Regions from separate parts of the Micromonospora sp. NPDC049523 genome, predicted to be linked through region 2. Evidence: riboswitches for the same ligand, from Rfam matches in the RefSeq annotation. Region 2 holds a riboswitch; the other holds the start of a gene.

Region 1 (7,526 bases), on a different contig from region 2:
CCTCGTCACCGGCGCGAACAGCGGAATCGGGCTGGAGACGGCACGGGTGCTCGCCCGGCACGGGGCCCGGGTCATCCTCGCCGGGCGGAGCCGGCCGCGGCTCGACGAGGCGGTGCGTACGCTCCGCGCCGAACTGCCGCAGGCGGACCTGGACAGCGTGGTCCTGGACCTCGGCGACCTGTCCTCGGTCAGGGACGCGGCCGCTCGGGTCGCCGCCACCGAGACCCTCGACCTGCTGGTCAACAACGCCGGGATCATGAACATCCCGGAGCGCCGGACCACCAGGGACGGATTCGAGCTGACCGTCGGCACCAACCACCTCGGGCACTTCGCGCTCACCGCCCAGGTGCTGCCCGCCCTGCTGCGCTCCCCCGCGGCTCGCATCGTGACGGTCAGCGCGATCGCCGCGAAATGGCCCAGCGGGACGCTGACCGACCTGATGAGCGAGGAACGCTACCGTCCGATGGCCGCCTACGCGAAGTCCAAGCGCGCCAACGTCGTCTTCACCCGGGAACTCGCCCGCCGTCTCGCCGGTACGACCATCACCCCGGTCGTGATCCACCCCGGCGCGGCCATGACGAACCTGCAGCAGCACACCCGGGGTGCACTCGTCCGGGCCCTCACCGGCGTCATGGAGAAGTTCCTGATGGGCTCGCCGGAGGGCGCGGCGTGGCCCAGCCTCTACGCCGCGACCAGCCCCGACGTCCACTCCGGAGAGTTCATCGGCCCGGCCTCCCGCAACCAGACCGCCGGCACGCCGAAGCCGGTAGCGCTGCCCCGCGGTGCCGACGACCCGGCCGAGGGCAGCCGACTGTGGGACGCCAGCGAACGCCTCACCGGCGTCTCCTTCCCTCTGACCGGTAGCGCTCGGTGACGTACGCCGGGGTCCTCTGCCTGGCCGGGACGGGCCGGACAGGACACGACGGACGGTTCGGGAGGCGCGCGCCGGCCGCGGGTGACCGACCTCGATGGGGAGTGCCAGGCCGCGGCCCGCCGACACACCCGACACGACATCTGGTGTTCGGTTTCCAGGCCTCCCCCATATATAGTCTGTGGCGCGACTGGTTCGGCCGGGTATCCAACCTGGCTGAGGCAAGAGGGAACCCGGTGGAAGTCCGGGACTGCCCCGCAGCGGTGAGTGGGAACGACAGCCGTCACACAGCACTGGGAGACAACCGGCCTCTGCCGGGTGACCTGGGAAGCGACGGTCAGTAGGGAGTCACGGGTAGCCGTGGCCGCGCCCATGAGTCCGAAGACCTGCCAGCCGCGCCGCGCCGGCCCATCCGTGCGCGGCGGTCCGAGGCCGCGCGGGACGGCCGACGGCACAGACGCGCGTTTCGCGTGCGTCCCTGCCTGCCTGCGCGCACTCCGGACCTCGTCGGCGACGAGTACCGAGGAGCGACAGGTGACGGTCACAGAGTTGATGCCGGACGGCACGACGACGGGCGGCGATCTGCCCACGCCGGGGCAGCGGCGTACGCAGATGCAGGTACGCAAGCGCAACGGCACACTCGAACCGGTCGACGTCGACAAGATCGTCCGGGCGGTGCAGCGCTGGGCGGACGACCTGGACGACATCGACCCGCTGCGGGTGGCTACCCGGACGATCAGTGGACTCTACGACGGGGCGACCACGGCCGAACTGGACCGGTTGTCGATCCAGACCGCCGCCGAGATGATCGGCGAGGAGCCCCAGTACTCCCGGCTCGCGGCCCGGCTGCTGGCCGGTTACGTCGACAAGGAGGTACGCGGCCACGGCATCGCGTCGTTCAGCCAGGCAATCCGCCTCGGCCACGAACTCGGGCTGATCGGCGACGACACGGCACGGTTCGTGGCGGTCAACGCCCGCAAGCTCGACGACGCGATCGACCCCACCGCCGACCTGCGGTTCGAATACTTCGGGCTGCGTACGGTCCACGACCGCTACCTGCTGCGCCACCCGACCGGGCGGCTGGTGCTGGAGACGCCGCAGTACTGGCTGCTACGGGTCGCCTGCGGCCTGTCCCGTACGCCCGGCGAGGCGATCGGGTTCTACCGGTTGATGTCAACGCTCGCGTACCTGCCGAGTTCCCCGACGCTGTTCAACTCCGGCACCGCGCACACCCAGATGTCGTCCTGTTTCCTGGTCGACTCGCCCCGCGACGAACTCGACTCGATCTACGACCGGTACGCCCAGGTGGCAAAGCTGTCGAAGTTCGCCGGCGGGATCGGGATCGCCTGGTCGCGGGTGCGTTCCCGGGGCGCGCTGATCCGGGGCACGAACGGCCTGTCGAACGGGATCGTGCCGTGGCTGCGGACCCTGGACGCGAGCGTGGCGGCGGTGAACCAGGGTGGCCGTCGCAAGGGCGCGGCCTGCGTCTACCTGGAACCGTGGCACCCGGACATCGAGGAGTTCCTGGAGCTGCGGGACAACACCGGTGAGGACGCCCGGCGTACGCACAACCTCAACCTGGCCAACTGGATTCCGGACGAGTTCATGCGGCGGGTCGAGGCGGACGAGACGTGGTCGCTGTTCGACCCGGCCGAGGTGCCCGAACTGCCCGACCTGTGGGGGGACGAGTTCGACGCCGCCTACCGGTCCGCCGAGGCCGCCGGCCGGTTCGTGCGCCAGGTCAAGGCCCGTGACCTGTACGGGCGGATGATGCGCACCCTGGCCCAGACCGGCAACGGGTGGATGACGTTCAAGGACCCGTCGAACCGGCTGTCCAACCAGACCGCCGAGCCCGGCAACGTGGTGCACCTGTCGAACCTCTGCACCGAGATCGTCGAGGTATCCAGCGACGGCGAGACGGCGGTCTGCAACCTCGGTTCGATCAACCTGGCCGCGCACGTCGCGGGCGACGACATCGACTGGGAGCGGCTACGGGACACGGTCCGTACCGCCGTGCTCTTCCTCGACCGGGTGATCGACATCAACTACTACCCGAGCGTCGAGGCGGCGGCGAGCAATCCGCGTTGGCGGCCGGTGGGGCTCGGCCTGATGGGCCTGCAGGACGTCTTCTTCGCGCTCCGGCTGCCGTTCGACTCCGCGCGGGCGTCGGAGCTTTCCACCAGGATCTCCGAGGAGATCTACCTGACCGCCCTGGAAACCTCCGCCGACCTGGCCGAACAGTTCGGACCGCACCCGGCGTACGCGCAGACGCGGGCGGCGCGCGGTCAGCTCCAGCCCGACCTGTGGGGGGTGACCCCCACCCAGGAGCAGCGCTGGAGCGCGGTACGACAGCGGATCGCGGCACACGGCCTGCGCAACTCGCTGCTGGTCGCGATCGCCCCGACGGCGACCATCGCCTCGATCGCCGGTTGTTACGAGTGCATCGAGCCGCAGGTGTCCAACCTGTTCAAGCGGGAGACGCTCTCCGGGGAGTTCCTGCAGATCAACACCGCCCTGGTACGGGAACTCAAGGCGCTGGGCCGGTGGACCGAGCAGGTGCGTACCGAGATCCGGCGCGCGGAGGGCTCGGTCCAGGGCATCGAGTCGCTGCCGGCCGACGTACGGGAGCTGTTCCGGACCGCGTGGGAACTGCCCCAGCGGGCGTTGATCGACCTCGCTGCCGCCCGGTCCCCGTACATCGACCAGAGCCAGTCGCTGAACCTGTTCATGAGCGCACCGAACATCGGCAAGCTCTCCTCGATGTACCTGTACGCCTGGAAGTCGGGGCTGAAGACCACGTATTACCTGCGCTCCCGTCCCGCCACCCGGATCCAGCAGGCCACCGTCACCATCGACCGCCCGGTGACCGTCGACACCGACGCGGTCGCCTGCTCGCTGGAGAACCCCGAGTCCTGCGAAGCCTGCCAGTAAGTAGCCCCCACCCGCACCCACACGTGAGGCAACACGATGACGAGCACCGCCAAGACCTCCATGTTGCTCGACCCGGGGATGGACCTGACCCTGCGGCCGATGCGCTACCCGCACTTCTTCGACCGGTACCGCGACGCGATCAAGAACACCTGGACCGTCGAGGAGGTCGACCTGCACTCCGACCTGGCCGACCTCGGCCGGCTGACCCCGGCCGAACGGCACCTGGTCAGCCGCCTGGTCGCGTTCTTCGCCACCGGCGACACCATCGTCGCCAACAACCTGGTGCTCAACCTCTACCAGCACGTCAACTCGCCGGAGGGCAGGCTCTACCTGTCCCGGCAACTGTTCGAGGAGGCGGTGCACGTCCAGTTCTACCTCAACCTGCTCGACACGTACGTGCCGGACGAACAGGAGCGGTTCGCCGCCTTCGACGCGATCGAGAACATCCCGTCGATCCGCCGCAAGGCCGAGTTCTGCTTCCGCTGGATCGACTCGATCTTCGAACTGCGGGAGTTGCGCAGCCGCGAGGACCGGCGGGCGTTCCTGCTCAACCTGATCTGCTTCGCCGCCTGCATCGAGGGCCTGTTCTTCTACGGCGCCTTCGCCTACGTCTACTTCCTCCGCTCCCGGGGATTGCTGCACGGGCTCGCCTCCGGCACCAACTGGGTGTTCCGCGACGAGTCCATGCACATGGCGTTCGCCTTCGACGTCGTGGACACCGTCCGTCGGGAGGAACCGGACCTGTTCGACGACGAGATGCGCCAGCAGGTGCGCGACATGCTCGCCGAGGCGGTCGAGTGTGAGGTCCAGTTCGCCGAGGACCTGCTCGAACAGGGCGTCTCCGGGATGTCCCTGCCGGACATGCGCGAGTACCTCCAGCACGTCGCCGACCGGCGGCTCGCGCAACTCGACCTTCCCCCGATGTACGGGTCGAAGAACCCGTTCGCGTTCATGGAACTGCAGGACGTGCAGGAGTTGTCGAACTTCTTCGAGCGCCGGGTGTCGGCGTACCAGGTCGGGGTGAGCGGCACGGTCAGCTTCGACGACGACTTCTGAGCGTCTCCGGTGGTGGGTGGGTCGGCCGCCCACGCACCCTGCCGTTGCGCCGGTCGGAGCAGTAGGCGTACCTCGACTGGGTTGAAGACCCGTGGCTACGCCGAGGTGGACACAGGCCCTCGCCCGCCTCGTCGCCGCGGCCGCCGAGGTGCGCGCCACCCGCGCCCGAGCACGCGGGAGGGGCGGTGCCGGGAGCTTCCGGCACCGCCCCTCCCGTCAGGGCAGGCGGCCCTGGATGCGCCACAGGCCGAAGCCCGCCAGTGCCACGGCCGCCACGAGGAAGATCGCCGACTCCAACCACTGGAAGTCCCAGTAGCGCTCACCCGGCTGGTACGCCACCCGGACCTGCAGGTCGAGGTTGCCCATGCAGTCCGCGATCGCGTCGAACACGCCGGTGATGCAGGCTCGGTAGCGGTCCAGCTCGACCGGCTGACCGTCCGAGTTGAGCAGTTTGCTGGTCGAGACGACCCAGGCGTCGGAGATCCGCAGTCCCCCGATGTCCGCCTCACTGCCCAGGAAGCTGAGGTTCCGGACCGTCTCCGCGGTCACCTCCTTCGAGTCGCTGACCGGCGCGATCAGATGCGGCCGGACGAGCACGGGCATGGCGACCTGGACCACGGCGAAGACCACGGCGGTGAGCGCCATGGCCGGCACGGTACGGCGCACCGTCAGCCCCACGGTTGCGCCGAGCACGAAGGCGAAGGCCGCGTACGCCACGGGTGCGATATTGCGCGCCCCGAACTGCAACGCGGTGAACCGGTCTCCGGCCACCAGGTCGTACGGACTGGCCGCCCAGGTCAGCAGGAGGCTGAACAGTCCAGCCGTGGCCATGCTGGCCAGACCCACGAACAGCAGTTTGACGGCCAGCCACCGGCGCCGCGTCACGCTCTGGTTCCACGCCAGCCGGTGTGTGCCGGTCTCGAGTTCCCGGGCGATCAACGGCGCGCCCCAGAACATTCCGAGAATGCCGGGAACGACAACGAGCAGGGCGCCGAGGATCTGCAGCCGGGCCCGGTACCGGTCCACGAACTCGGCCGTCAGCGACCCGCACCCGCCGGCCCGGTGGTGGCACCCGACGAGGTCGGCATCGTAGCCGTGCCGGATCTGCGTACCCAGGATCACCAGGTAGATCGCCATCGCGACCAGCGCGGCGGCGCCCACCACCGCCTGCACACGGAACTGACGCCAGGTCATCCAGGTCATCGCAGGACCTCCCCCATCACCGCGGCGGCCGAACCGGTGGCCCCTTCGGCCGCCCGGGTCATGTACCCGAGGACCAGTTCCTCGAGAGGCAGGGCGCTGGCGGTCCACGGAGGACCGGGCGGTGGACCATCGGTACGCACGACCGCACTGCTCTGCCGATCTGTGTGTTCGATCCGGATCACCTCGACCCCGCCCGGCAGCCGGTCGAGCGCGCCGCGCGGCGCGACCAGCCGGTAGTGGGTCGACAGCAGGTCGCGGACGTCGCCGGCGACCTGGACACGGGAGTCGCAGAGCACGATCAGGTAGTCGCAGACCCGCTCGACGTCAGCGAGCAGATGCGACGACAGCACCGCACTGGCCCCTAGTTCCGTGACCGACTCCATCAGGTGGCGTAGGAATCCGATGCGCGCCAGCGGGTCCAGAGCGGCCGCCGGCTCATCGAAGATCAACAGCTCCGGCCGCTTGGCCGCCGCCATGGTCAGTGCAAGCTGGGCGCGCTGACCGCCGGAGAGCCGGCCCGCGTGCTGGCGAGGGTTCAGACCTAGCTGCGCGATCCGCCGGTTCGCCAGCGACGGATCCCAGGCGGGATTGAGCCGCGCACCCATGCGCAGGTGATCAGCTACGGTCAGCATGGGGTAGACGGGCGTGTCCTGCGCGACGTAACCGACCTTCGCCAGATGGGCCGCGTTCGCGGCGGGCCGGGAACCGAGCACCCGGAGTCTGCCCGAGGTCGGCGCGATCAGGCCGCAGGCCAACTGCAGCAGGGTTGATTTGCCCGCCCCGTTGGGACCGACCAGACCGATCACCCTTCCCTGCGGAACTTGGAGATCACAATCGGTCAGCGCCTGTCGTCGCCCGTAACGCTTCGTGAGACCCTCGGCAATCAGCACCGGGCCGGAGTGTTCTGGTGGCATGGGCTCATCCTGCGGAGCCGGCACGGCGCCGGCATCGGTCCGAAGCACGGTTCGCGGCGACCGCGGCCGTACTTTTGACCGGTTCGGTGCGGACGGAGATTTCGTAGCCTGAACAGCGTGGATATCGGGCAATGGCGGTCCGGGCGGGGCACCACGGCGGCCGACATCGGACTCGGTGCCGCGTTCGCGGTGGCGCTGGTCTTCCAGGCGGTCGCGCTCGCCGTGAGCTGGGGCGGTCACTACTGGTTGTTCGACTTCACCGCCGGGGTGGTGGTGTGCACGATCGCCCTCGTACGTCGGCGCCACCGGGTCCGGGCGACAGCCGCGGGCCTGGCCGTCGCGGCGGGAACCATCCTGGTCGCCAGGGTTGCCGAGCTACCGGCCGAGCCCGGCCCAGCCATGGCCCTAGGCCTGTCCGTGCTGGTCGGCTCGGCACTGCGCACACTTTCCGTCCCGTTGGCGGGTGTGGCCGCGGCCACGGGTTTCGCCGTGGTCGTGCTCAGCAATCTCGCCACGGCGCCCTCCTCGTCGGGAGCGGTGGCAGCGCTGAA
Region 2 (7,526 bases):
CCTCGGTGAGGGCGCCCTCGGCGGTGGTCCGCTCGGCGGGGGCGCCCTCGGTGGGGGCGCCCTCGGCGGTGGCGCGCGCTGCGGTGCCGGATGATTCCGGCGGGCTGCCGGGCCATGGTGGATGGCCGGGGGGCCGGCCGTGGCACAGCGCCCCCTGGCCCGAACCGGAAGGACTGCCGCTGCACCGGCTCGGCCCGGACGACGGCACCGCCGTCGGTGCCGTACTCGTCGGCTGCGCCGAGGTACGGGTGGTCGACGGTACGGACACCCTCACCCTCCGACTCGACTGCGCCGACCAGCCCCGCTCCACCGCCCTGTGGCGCAACCTGCGCGGCTGGCCCGCCGAGCGCCCGTACCGCAGCATCGGCGTCGAACCCATGCTCGGCACCGTCTTCGACCGCTCCGAGGGCGGTCCCGATGCGGCTGTCGCCGTCGTACCGGCAGGTGGCGAGGTCCGCTGGCAACTCACCATCTCCGCCCACCGATCCGACCCCGACCACGGATCCGACTTCGCCCACGGATCCGACTTCGCCCACGGATCCGACTTCGCCCACGGATCCGACTTCGCCCAACTTTCCGCCCAGCGATCGCCCGGAGGCGACCACCGATGAACCTGCTCGACTCCCTGCGTACCCACCGGCTGCTGGCGATCGTCCGGGGGAGCGACCCGGACGCCGCGCTGGCGACCGTACTGGCCCTGGCCGACAGCGGGATCAACCTGATCGAGGTGTCGCTGACCAGCGTCGACGCCCTCGGGGTGCTGCGCCGGGCCCGTGCCGCCCTCGGCGCCGAGTACGGGCTCGGCGCCGGCACCGTACTCACCGCCGAGCAGGCCGCCGACGCCGCCGAGGCCGGTGCGACCTACCTGGTGACGCCGGCACTCGCGCCCAGCATCGCCGAAGCCGCCCGGCTCGGACTGCCGGTGCTGGCCGGGGCACTCACCCCGACCGAGGTGGTCCAGGCGACCACCGCCGGGGCGGCTGCGGTCAAGCTCTTCCCCGCCTCGGTCGGTGGCCCCGACTACCTGCGCGCCCTGCGTGACCCGTTCCCGCAGACCGCGTTCGTACCGGTGGGCGGGGTGGACGCGGCCGGTGCCCGCGACTACCTCGACCGGGGCGCGATCGCGGTCGGGGTTGGCTCGCCCCTGGTCGGCGACGCGGTCCGGGGCGGCGACCTCTCCGCCCTCCGGCAACGGGCGGCCGACTTCCTCGCCATGACGGCGGTCGCCCCGGCCGGCGGGGCATCGTGACCGGCACCCCGATCCCCGGCGCGGACGGCCCCTTTCTCGGGCTCGACGTCTCCGCTGCCGGCACCGACATCCCCGGCTTTCTTGCCGGCCCCCGCGCTTCCGGCTTCGACGGGCCTCCTGGGCTCGATGTTTCTCCCGGGCCTGATGTTTTTCCCACGCCCGACGGTTCTTCCCGGTCCGATGCGTCCTCCGGGGTGTCCTCTCGGTTCGACGTGTTGACGCTCGGGGAGACGATGGCCGCGTTCCGGGCGGCGGCGCCGCTGCGCCTGGGCGGCACACTGTCGCTGTCCGTTGCCGGTGCCGAGTCGAACGTGGCGATCGGTCTGGCCCGGCTCGGTCACCGGGTGCGGTGGATCGGGGTGACCGGTGCCGACGAACCGGGCGAACTGATCCGCCGTACGCTGCGCGCCGAAGGCGTCGACCTGGGACTGGCCAGGATCGAGCCGGACGCCCCGACCGGACTGATCCTGTTCGAGGCGCGAGTCGGCGACATCAGCCGGGTCACCTACTACCGGAGCGGGTCGGCCGGCTCACGGCTGAGCCCCGACGACGTGTCGCCGGCCTTCGCCGACGCCCCCTCGACACCCCGGATCCTGCACGTCACCGGCATCACCGCCGGGCTCGGTACGCAGCCGTACGCGGCGGTGCTGGCGGCGGTCGACGCGGCCCGCGCCGCGGGGACCACGATCTGCCTCGACGTCAACCACCGGCAGCGGGTCTGGTCGGTCGAGCGGGCTGCCGCCGCGCTGCGTCCACTGCTGCCCTCGATCGACCTGCTGGTCGCCTCCGACGACGAACTGGGCGTACTGACCGATGATCCGGACCCGGTCGGCGCACTGTGCGCCGCGGGTGTGCCGGAGGTGGTGGTCAAACACGGCGGGCAGGGTGCCACCAGCCACAGCGGACGGGGAACCGTGCACGCCCCGGCCCGTACGGTTCCGGTGGTCGACACCGTCGGCGCCGGGGACGCGTTCGTCGCCGGGCTGCTGTCGGGGCTGCTCGACGGGCTCGACGTGGCCGGACGGCTGGACCGGGCCGTCACCACCGGCGCGTTCGCGGTCGCCACCCGGGGCGACTGGGAAGGGCTGCCCACCCGCGCCGAGCTGTCGTTGCTCGACCACGCCCCCGGCAGCGCCGTACGCTGAACCGCTCCGCGCGGCGCCCTTGTGCCCGCCATCCGTGCGGCGCCTTTGTGCCCGCCATCCGTGCGGCGCCCTTCTGCCTGCCATCCGTGCGGCGCCCGTGCGTCCGCTGTCCGCTGAGCACCCTTGTGGAGGAAACGATGCGGCTCACCGAGCCGACCCCGTGGAGTAACGACCGGTTCGAGTTGGGCGAGGGAGCCCGTTGGGTGGACGGCCGGCTGGTCCTGGTCGACCTGCTCGCCGGCCGGCTGTTGGAGACCACCGGCGAGGCACCCACGCCGCTGCGGGAACTCCGCCGGCTGGACGCCCCGCTCGGCGCGGTGGCGCCGATCGCCGGGCGGCCCGGTGACTGGGTGGCCGCGACCGGCACCGGAATCGCCGTGCTCACCGGCACCGACGGCTACCGCGAACTCGCCGACCTGGAGAGCGCCAATCCCTCACCCGCGCGGATGAACGACGCGGTCGCGGATCCGCACGGCCGTTTCTGGGCCGGCAGCATGGCGTACGACAACACGCCCGGCGCCGGCACCCTCTACCGCTACACCGGGTCGGGTGCGCCGGTACCCGTCGTCACCGGCCTGACCATCGCCAACGGGCCCGCGTTCGACGCCGCCGGCACCACCATGTACCTGGCCGACACGCCCCGGGGCGAGGTGGACCGCTTCGCCGTCGACCCGCGTACCGGGGATCTCTCCGGTCGGCAGCCGTTCCTGCGACTCGCCCCCGACGAGGGTGTCCCGGACGGCATGACGGTCGACGCCGCCGGCCACCTCTGGGTCGCCCTCTGGGGCGGGTACGCCGTCCGCCGCTACCGCCCCGACGGCACCCTGGATCGCGAGCTGCGCCTGCCAACCGCCCAACCCACCAGCGTCTGCCTGGGCGGCCCGAACCTGTCTCGCCTCTTCATCACCACCGCCCACCACTCCCTGTCCCCCCGCCACCCCCAAGACGGCGCCCTCCTAGCGATGGACACCGAAACCCCCGGCCTCCCCACCCACCCCGCCACCCCACCCCGTTGATCATGAAGTTAGCGCGGGTTTTCGGCCTCTACGGTGTCGTTAACTTCATGATCGACGGGGTGCTTCGGGTGGTTTTGGATGAGGGAGGTGGCGGTTAGGACCAGGGCTGTGCCGGTGAGGGTGGGGAGGGTTACCGGTTCGTGGAGGGCTAGGGCGCCTAGGAAGAGTGCGACTACGGGGAGAAGGTAGGTGGTGGTGGACGCGACGGTCGATCCCAGGTCGTCGATGAGGCGGTAGTTCAGTACGTAGGCCAGCCCGGTACCGACGGTGCCGAGCAGCAGCAGGCTGCCGACCGGCACCACGCCCCACGTCGGCGCGGTCAGGCCACCGAAGGGCAGGGCGAGGGTGAGCAGTACCGCCCCGGCGGCGAGCTGACAGGCTGCCAGCACCATCGGGGGAATGCCACGTCCGGTGAGATACCGGCCCATGTAGACGAAACTGACGCCATAGCTCGCCGCGGCGGCGAGGCAGGCCAGCCCGCCCCAACTCGCGATGTCACCGGCCGACTCCCAGGGCGTGAAGATCAGCACGGTTCCGGCGAAACCGAGTGCGATGCCCATCCCGCGCCGGAGGCTCACCGCCCGGTCGGTACCGGCGAGTACGGCGACCAGCACCGTCCACAGCGGTGTGGTCGCGTTGAGGACTCCGGCGACGTTCGACCCCACGGTCTGCTCGCCGAATCCGACGAGCGTGTACGGGATCGCGTTGGCGAACAGCGCCGCGACGACAAGATGCGCCCAGATGCCGCGCCGGGTCGGGAAGGGCATCCTCCGTAGCAGGGCGATGGGTGCCAGCACCGCTACCCCGAGCAGCAGCCGGAACAGGACGAGTTGGACCGGTGTGAACCCGTCCAGTGCCAGTTTGATCCAGAGGAAGCCGGAGCCCCAGATCAGGGCGAGCAGGGCGAGTCTCAGGGCATTTCCGCGGCTCAATCCGTCTCCCCGTTCCGGTACTCGATCTCCGGCAGGTCGAGGACGACCCGGCGGACCGGTGCGGGTTCATGATCCACCGCGGGTCGGCCGAGCGGGGGCCCGGCTGCCGCCGACTATGCCCCCACCCGGTCCCGCCGGTTGGCCCGGACCAGCGCCCAGGTTGCCAGCGACACCCCGATCCCGGCGAAGAGGGTCGCACCCAGCAACAGGTACGCCGTGTCGTGGTTCTCACCGGCGCGAGCGTCGTTGACGTCGGCTTCCGGAGCCTGCGGGTCGTAGACGATCGGCACCTCGTCGCCGACCGCCGGCTGGGGACCGGACGCCTCGTCGCCCTGGCCGATCAACGCCCGCACCTGCCTGCCGTCGGGCGTACGGAACTCGACCTCGGTCCGTTTGGCCTTGCCCGCACCGACGTCCACCACCCGGGCGGTGGTTCGTTCACCGTGATCCCGCAACGCGTTGTCATTGCGCCACACCTGCACCGTCGCGATCGCGAACCCGACGATCACCGCGATCCCGAGACCGACGAAGAGCGGCACCGGCGGCCGACGACGTTTCCCGAAGAAGACCATGGACGTCGATTACCCGGTCGGTGCGGAAGACGAACCGGGCGACGCGCGGTCGCGGTGGTCACGTTGACGCCGGACCGGTCCGTGGGACAGCATGGCCTGCACGAGCGGTGCGCGGAGGAACCCGGTGCGAGTCCGGGGCGGTCCCGCCACTGTGACCGGGGAGTGACCTCTCACGTACGGGCCACGGCCGAGCGGCCGGAAGGTCGAGGGGAAGCGTCGATCCGGGAGTCAGGAGACTCCGACCGCTCGGTGACACCCAGCCACACGCGGGCGTGGATACCCGCGGAAGGGACTTGAGCATGGCTTCTGCGCGCCTGAGCGGGCGATGACCCCGCCGTACCCCTTCTCCGCCGTCGTCGGCCTGGCCGAACTGCGACTGGCCCTGCTGCTCAACGCGGTTTCTCCGGCGATCGGCGGGGTGCTCGTCCGGGGTGAGAAGGGCACCGCCAAGTCGACCATCGTCCGGGCGCTCGCCGCGCTGCTGCCCGACGTCGACGTGGTCCCCGGCTGCCGGTTCGCCTGCGACCCGGCCAACCCGGACTCCGAGTGCCCGGACGGCCCGCACGAACCGGGCGTGGTCGGCCTGCGGCGCCGCGCGACCCTGGTCGAGCTGCCGGTCGGCGCCACCGAGGACCGGGTGGTCGGCACCCTCGACCTGCAACGTGCCCTGGCCGACGGGATCAAGGCGTACGAGCCGGGGCTGCTCGCCTCCGCCCATCGCGGGGTGCTCTACGTCGACGAGGTGAACCTGCTGCCGGACCACCTGGTGGACCTGCTGCTGGACGCCGCCGCGATGGGTCGGGCGCACGTCGAACGCGACGGGGTGTCGGTCAAGCACGCCGCCCGGTTCCTGCTCGTCGGCACGATGAACCCGGAGGAGGGCGAACCCCGCCCCCAACTCGTGGACCGGTTCGGGCTGGTGGTCGCGGTGACCGCACCCCGGGAAACGGCTCCCCGGGCCGAGGTGGTCCGGCGGCGGCTCGCGTACGAGACGGACCCGGTGGGCTTCGCGGCACGCTGGGTCGACGAGGACGCCGTACTCGCCGAGCGGATCGCGGTCGCCCGTCGACGCCTGCCCGGGGTGCGGCTGCCCGACCAGGAACTGGACCGGATCGCCACCATCTGCCTCGCGTACGGGGTGGACGGGTTGCGCGCCGACATCGTGGTCGCCCGGACCGCGGTGGCGCTCGCCGCCTGGCACGACCGGGACGTGGTGACCGCCGACGACGTCGCCGCCGCGGCCAGGCTCGCCCTGCCGCACCGCCGCCGCCGGGACCCGCTCGACCCGCCCGGCGCCGACCAGGAGAAGCTCGAGGAACTGCTGAGCGAGCACGGTGCGGACGCCGACCCGGAGCCGGACCCGCCGGCCGGACCCGACGACGATCCCGACGGTGGCCCGCCCGACGGGCCGCCCGAGGGACCCGACGGTGGCCCGCCACCGGGCGGACCCGACCGGGGACCGGACTCGTCCGACGGGACACCCCCGGCGGCCACCGGACCGGAGCAGACCGGCCCGGACGAACAACCCGTACCGGAGCAGCGGACGGACGAGCAGAAGACGGATCAGCCGACCGCCGGAAACCAGCCGACGGTCGCGGCGACCAGCCCGTACCGGACCCGTGCGCTGGCCGTACGCGGACGGGGGACCGGTGCGCACACCGGCCGCCGCTCCCCGGCGTACGCCCGGCGGGGTCGGGTGGTCGGGGCCCGGCTGCCGGCCGGCCGGCTGACCAGCCTGCACCTGCCCGCCACCCTGCTGGCCACCGCCCGGCGCGGAGCCCGCACGGTCACGGCAGCGGACCTGCGCGAGGCGGTGCACGTCGGGCGGGAGGCGAACCTGGTGCTCTTCGTGGTCGACGCCTCCGGGTCGATGGCGGCGCGCCGCCGGATGCGGGTGGTGAAGACCGCCGTGCTGTCGCTGCTGCGCGACGCCTACCAGCGGCGGGACAAGATCGGCATGATCACGTTCCGGGGCACCGGGGCGAGTACGGTGCTGGAACCGACCGCCAGCCACGAGGTCGGCGTGCTGCGGTTGGCCGAACTGCGCACCGGAGGCCGTACCCCGCTCGCCGCTGGCCTGCGCCAGGCGGCCCGGACCCTGGAGTCCGAACGCCGCCGCGACCCGCGCCGCCGGCCCCTGCTGGTGGTGGTGACGGACGGTCGGGCGACCAGCGGTCCGGACCCGTTGACCGTCGTGCCGTCGCTGGCCGACGTCGCCTCCGTGGTGGTCGACTGCGAGTCCGGGCCGATCCGGCTCGGGCTGGCCCGGCGGCTCGCCACCGCACTCGACGCCGACTGCGTCCCGCTGGACGCGCTGCACACTCTCGGAAAGGCGGCCTGACATGCCCCAGGGCAAGCCGGAGCAGGTACCCGACGACGGTCTCACCACCCGGGAGCGGCGCCGCCAGCCGGTCACGGCGGTGCACACCGGTCAGGGCAAGGGCAAGTCGACCGCGGCGTTCGGGATGGCGTTGCGGGCCTGGAGCGCCGGTTGGCCGATCGCCGTCTTCCAGTTCGTGAAGAGCCCGAAGTGGAAGGTCGGCGAGGAGACCGCGCTGCGTGCGCTCGGGGAGAGCGGCAAGGGCGGCAGCGTGGTCTGGCACAAGATGGGC

The links. Region 2 has a riboswitch for cobalamin ahead of AB0J90_RS00640 (VWA domain-containing protein). Riboswitches for the same ligand answer to the same signal wherever they lie in the genome.
Region 1: linked by a shared signal. The riboswitch ahead of AB0J90_RS32670 (ribonucleoside-diphosphate reductase subunit alpha) and the one ahead of AB0J90_RS00640 (VWA domain-containing protein) in region 2 are both predicted to bind cobalamin.

Annotation. Positions count from the first base shown of each region.
Region 1 covers NZ_JBFAPP010000032.1:25,763-33,288, reverse strand. The annotation lists gene AB0J90_RS32675 (oxidoreductase) at 1-874, shown strand, start outside; cobalamin riboswitch at 1,046-1,280, shown strand; gene AB0J90_RS32670 (ribonucleoside-diphosphate reductase subunit alpha) at 1,424-3,802, shown strand; gene AB0J90_RS32665 (ribonucleotide-diphosphate reductase subunit beta) at 3,839-4,858, shown strand; gene AB0J90_RS32660 (ABC transporter permease subunit) at 5,075-6,061, opposite strand; gene AB0J90_RS32655 (ABC transporter ATP-binding protein) at 6,058-6,975, opposite strand; gene AB0J90_RS32650 (histidine kinase) at 7,093-7,526, shown strand, end outside.
Region 2 covers NZ_JBFAPP010000001.1:140,404-147,929, reverse strand. The annotation lists gene AB0J90_RS00670 (hypothetical protein) at 1-611, shown strand, start outside; gene AB0J90_RS00665 (bifunctional 4-hydroxy-2-oxoglutarate aldolase/2-dehydro-3-deoxy-phosphogluconate aldolase) at 608-1,249, shown strand; gene AB0J90_RS00660 (sugar kinase) at 1,444-2,394, shown strand; gene AB0J90_RS00655 (SMP-30/gluconolactonase/LRE family protein) at 2,532-3,410, shown strand; gene AB0J90_RS00650 (DMT family transporter) at 3,419-4,342, opposite strand; gene AB0J90_RS00645 (DUF3592 domain-containing protein) at 4,456-4,914, opposite strand; cobalamin riboswitch at 5,029-5,153, shown strand; gene AB0J90_RS00640 (VWA domain-containing protein) at 5,240-7,255, shown strand; gene cobO (cob(I)yrinic acid a,c-diamide adenosyltransferase) at 7,257-7,526, shown strand, end outside.